2 regions of the Plantactinospora sp. CA-294935 genome follow, and region 1 is predicted to be linked to the other one. Evidence: riboswitches for the same ligand, from Rfam matches in the RefSeq annotation. Region 1 holds a riboswitch; the other holds the start of a gene.

The links. Region 1 has a riboswitch for cyclic di-AMP ahead of ACQEVC_RS16840 (coiled-coil domain-containing protein). Riboswitches for the same ligand answer to the same signal wherever they lie in the genome.
Region 2: linked by a shared signal. The riboswitch ahead of ACQEVC_RS12300 (coiled-coil domain-containing protein) and the one ahead of ACQEVC_RS16840 (coiled-coil domain-containing protein) in region 1 are both predicted to bind cyclic di-AMP.

What each region holds. Positions count from the first base shown of each region.
Region 1 covers NZ_JBNJMU010000001.1:3,749,686-3,751,870, forward strand. The annotation lists gene ACQEVC_RS16835 (SDR family oxidoreductase) at 1-866, shown strand, start outside; cyclic di-AMP (ydaO/yuaA leader) riboswitch at 1,120-1,253, shown strand; gene ACQEVC_RS16840 (coiled-coil domain-containing protein) at 1,257-2,185, shown strand, end outside.
Region 2 covers NZ_JBNJMU010000001.1:2,743,571-2,745,755, forward strand. The annotation lists gene ACQEVC_RS12300 (coiled-coil domain-containing protein) at 1-866, opposite strand, end outside; cyclic di-AMP (ydaO/yuaA leader) riboswitch at 870-1,001, opposite strand; gene ACQEVC_RS12305 (hypothetical protein) at 1,142-1,345, opposite strand; gene ACQEVC_RS12310 (dienelactone hydrolase family protein) at 1,559-2,185, shown strand, end outside.

The DNA.
Region 1 (2,185 bases):
GGGGTGTGGCGCTGCCGATCGAGACCGACGTGGCCGACCACCGCCAGGTCGAAGCGGCGGCGGACCGGGCGACCAGCGAACTCGGGCCGATCGACCTGTGGGTCAACAACGCGATGGCCTCGGTGTTCGCGCCCTTCACGGAGATCGGGCCGGAGGAGTTCCGGCGGGTGACCGAGGTCTGCTACCTCGGGTACGTCCACGGCACCCGGGCCGCGCTCGACCGGATGCTGCCGCGCGGGACCGGCACGATCGTGCAGGTCGGGTCGGCACTGGCCTACCGGTCGATCCCGCTGCAGTCCGCGTACTGCGGCGCGAAGCACGCCATCGTCGGGTTCACCGAGTCGCTGCGCTGTGAACTCCTGCACGACCGGAGCCCGGTCCGGCTCACCATGGTGCACCTGCCGGCGCTGAACACCCCGCAGTTCGACTGGGTGCTGTCCCGGCTGCGCAACCGGGCCCGACCGGTGCCACCGATCTACCAGCCCGAACTGGCGGCCCGGGCCATCGTGTACGCGGCCGACCGGCCGGGCCGGCGGGAGTACTGGGTCGGCGCCTCGACGGTCGGCACCATCCTCGGCAACCGGTGCCTGCCCGGGCTGCTCGACCGGTACCTGGCCCGGACCGGGTACTCCGGCCAGCAGACGGAGCAGCCGGCCGACCGGAGTCGACCGGCCAACCTCTGGCACCCGGTCGACGACGGCACCGGGGCGGACCCGGGCGCGCACGGCGCGTTCGGCACGCCGTACCGGACACGGAGTCCGCAACTCTGGCTGTCCCAGCACCGCGGCGTGGTGACAGCGGGTCTCCTCTCGGCCGGTACGGTGGCCGGTGTGCTGTTCGGCACAACACCCTGGCGCAGGCGGTGACCGGAGAATCACCGAACGACCATCCTGGACACGTTTCCGCACGTCGGAGGGGTGGGAACGCGCATGGTAAATAGCCGACAGCAGCTAGTCGATAATGGCGGGCAAAGCACGTCCTTCGATGCCTCCGACACGCGGTGATTACTGATAGTCGTTGCCTGGCAACGCCTTTAGCCGCGAACGGGTCTTGCCATTCCGGAAGTGAAACCGGGTATGCTGTCTGCCGTTCATAGCCGCCGGATACCGCGTGGTCCGGCGCTGATCGCCGCCTAATCGCCACACGGCGAGCCGGGGACCCACGCACCCCTGGGGTGAATCCGCGAGAGCGGTAGGGACCACTTCCATCCCGAACCCGTCAGCTAACCCGGTCGGCGGCCGACGGAAGGGATACATGTGAGGGCACCCCTACGCCGAAGGCTGGCGACTGCCCTGGCACTGCTCACCGCCGCAGCTCTGGTCGTGGTCCCGTCGGAGGCGTCGGCGGCGCCCGCGCCGAAACCGGCCCCTCAGGAAGAGGCCGACTCGCCGGTGCTCGGAGACGTGCTCGCCAGTGCCGGCAAGCGGCTCGCCGAGGCGAAGGCCGAACGAACCAAGTCCCAGCGGCGGCAGCAGCAGCTCGGCAACCAGTTGAAGCAGGCGGAGGCCCGGCTGGCGGCACTCACTCCGGAGGCGAGCGAGATCGCGGCCGAGTCCTACCGCAGCGGCAAGCTCAGCGCCATCGCGATGCTGCTGAGCAACAACTCTGCCGACTCCTCGTCCAGCGCGTTCATGGAGCGGGCTTCGGCGCTCAACGAGCTGAACCTGTTCAACAACAGCAAGCTCCGGGCGCTCAACGAGGCGCGGGACGCGGTCGGCACGGCCAAGAAGGCGATCGACGAGGAGGTCGCCAAGCAGGCCGCGCAAGAGAAAATCATCAAGAAGCAGCAGTCGGACGCGAAGAAGGCGCTCGCCCTGGTGGGCGGCAACTCGCGCCCCGACAAGGGCCTGGTGGCGGCCACATCGCCGGTCGCCCGTCCCGGGCCGGGGATGGCGGACGGCTTCCCGGGGTTGCCCTGCAACCGGGACGACCCGACCACCGGCGGCTGCATCACCGCCCGGACACTCCACATGTACAACGAGGTGCGCCGGGCGGGCTTCAAGAGGTTCGTCGGCTGCTTCCGGCCCGGTGGGCCGTTCGAGCATCCGAAGGGCCGCGCCTGTGACTGGTCGCTGCGCAACTCGGGGTTCAGCCGGGCCGCCAACGACGACCAGATGAAGTACGGCAACGACCTGTCCGCGTTCCTGATCCGTAACGCGGACCGGCTCGGCATCCTCTACGTGAT
Region 2 (2,185 bases), 1.0 Mb from region 1:
TTGTTGCCGTAGGTCCGGTTGGCGCCCGTGGCGGCACCCCGGAAGCCGCCCGCCTCGGCGGAGAAGTCGCAGGCCCGCCCCTTCGGGTGCTCGTAGGGGCCGCCGGAGCGGTAGCACCCGGTGAACCGGGTGAAGCCGGCCCGGCGCGCCTCGTTGAAGGCGTGCAGGGTGCGCGGCGTGACGCAGCCCGTGGTGGTCGGGTCGGGCCGGCTGCACGACTGCGGCGGCCAGGAGCCGTCGGCAGCGCGTGGCGCGGGCCGGGCCACCGGTGACCTGGCGTTGACGAAGCCTCCGGTGGATGCGCCGCCGACCTGGGCCAGCGCCCGCTCGGCGGCCTGCTTCTGCCGCAGCATGATGGCGAGCTGCCGGCGCTCCTCGATCACCTCGGCGTCCAGCGCCTGTTTCGCCCGGGTGGCCCGCTCCCGGGCCTGCCCCAGCGCGCGTAGCGCGTCGTTGTCCCGCAGGGCCACCACCTCCAGGCCGCGGGCGCGCTCCAGGAGTTCCTCCGCCGAGCCGCTGTGCAGCAGTACCAGCACCGGGCCGATCCGGCCGGTCTGGTACGCCGTCCGGGCCACCTGCTCCACCCGGGGGCGCAGCTCGGCGATCCGTCCCTCCACCCGGCGTAGCTCGGCGGCGATCTTCGCCTGCCGAGCCTGGGTGTTAACCAGCGCGTTCTTGGCCTGTAGGTAACCTCGGCCGGTCGATTCGAGTACGTCGCGCAGGAGCGGCGTGTCGCCTTCGTCGCCGAGAACGGCGGGGCTGTTCGCCTCCGCCACGCCGGGCCGGAGCGCTGCGCCGGCGAGCGCGCCGAACGTGGCGAGCAGGGCCAGGGCCAGCGGTAACCGCCGACGTGTGGATCCCGTCATGCATGTCCCTCCGTCGCCCGCCTACCGAGTTAGCTGACGGGTTCGGGACGGAACAAGCCCCTACCGCGGTTGCGGACTCACCCCACCTACCTGGGTCCCCGGCTCACCTCGTTGGTGATTCGGCGGCGGTCACGCCGGCGCGGAGGGGTGCGCCACCGGGCGAAACCGGGGTCAGCCTACCGGACCAACCGGGCCGACCTCGGGAATTCCGGGATGATCCGCCGTGGAAAATTCACCCGGCTACCGATCATGAGTCGCGCCGGTACGACCTCGACCTAGCGGTCGCGCGGATCCTCCGAGTACCGCTCGCCGCTGGACGGCATGCCCACGGCGTCACGCGGCGGCGTGCGGCGCGGATCGTCGAGCGACCTCGCCTTGGCCGCCTCGTCCGCCCATTCGCTCCGGTCGGGATTCTGCTGCCCCGGCTCGTCGGTGCGGGCCGGGCCGGACTTCGCCTTGCCGGATTTCTGGCGGGCCATAACGTCCCTCACGTTCGTCTGCCGGTCGGCACGTCGGCCGTCCCGGTGCCTGGTCGGACGTTCCGGCCTTCCCCGACTGCGCACCGGCAAACCCGGGCGCCGGTCGGCTGGCGGCGTGTGGTTGAGCCCGGCGCCGCCGGGTAAGACCGACAGGACGGCGGTCGGCGTCACACCCGCGACTCTCCGCCGGGAAGAGGCATGGGAGGCAGTCGAATGGACACCCGGACCACCGAGACCACGATTCCGGCCGGAGACGTACGACTGACCGGCGACCTGGTCGTCCCCGCCGACGCACGCGGGATCGTCCTGTTCGCACACGGCAGCGGCAGTTCCCGGCACAGCCCGCGCAACCGGATGGTGGCCGAGGCGCTGAACCGCCATGCCCTGGCCACCGTGCTGGTCGACCTGCTGACCCGGGACGAGGAGGCGCTCGACGACCGGACCGGGGAGTTGCGCTTCGACATCGGCCTGCTCACCGGCCGGCTCGTCGGCATCGTCGACTGGCTGGCGACCGGCGAACCGGCTGGGCGGCTCCCGATCGGACTCTTCGGGGCCAGCACCGGCGCCGCCGCCGCGCTCTCGGCCGCCGCGCAGCGCCCCGACCGGGTGTACGCGGTCGTCTCCCGCGGCGGTCGCCCGGACCTGGCCGGCGCCGACCTGCCCCGGGTACGCGCCGGGACGCTGCTGCTGGTCGGCGGGCTCGACGACGAGGTGCTGCGACTCAACAACCAGGCGCTGGCCGAGCTCGACGCCGGGGCGGAGTTGCGGGTGGTGCCCGGCGCCACCCACCTGTTCGAGGAGCCCGGCGCCCTGGACCAGGTGGCCCGGGAGGCGGCGGAG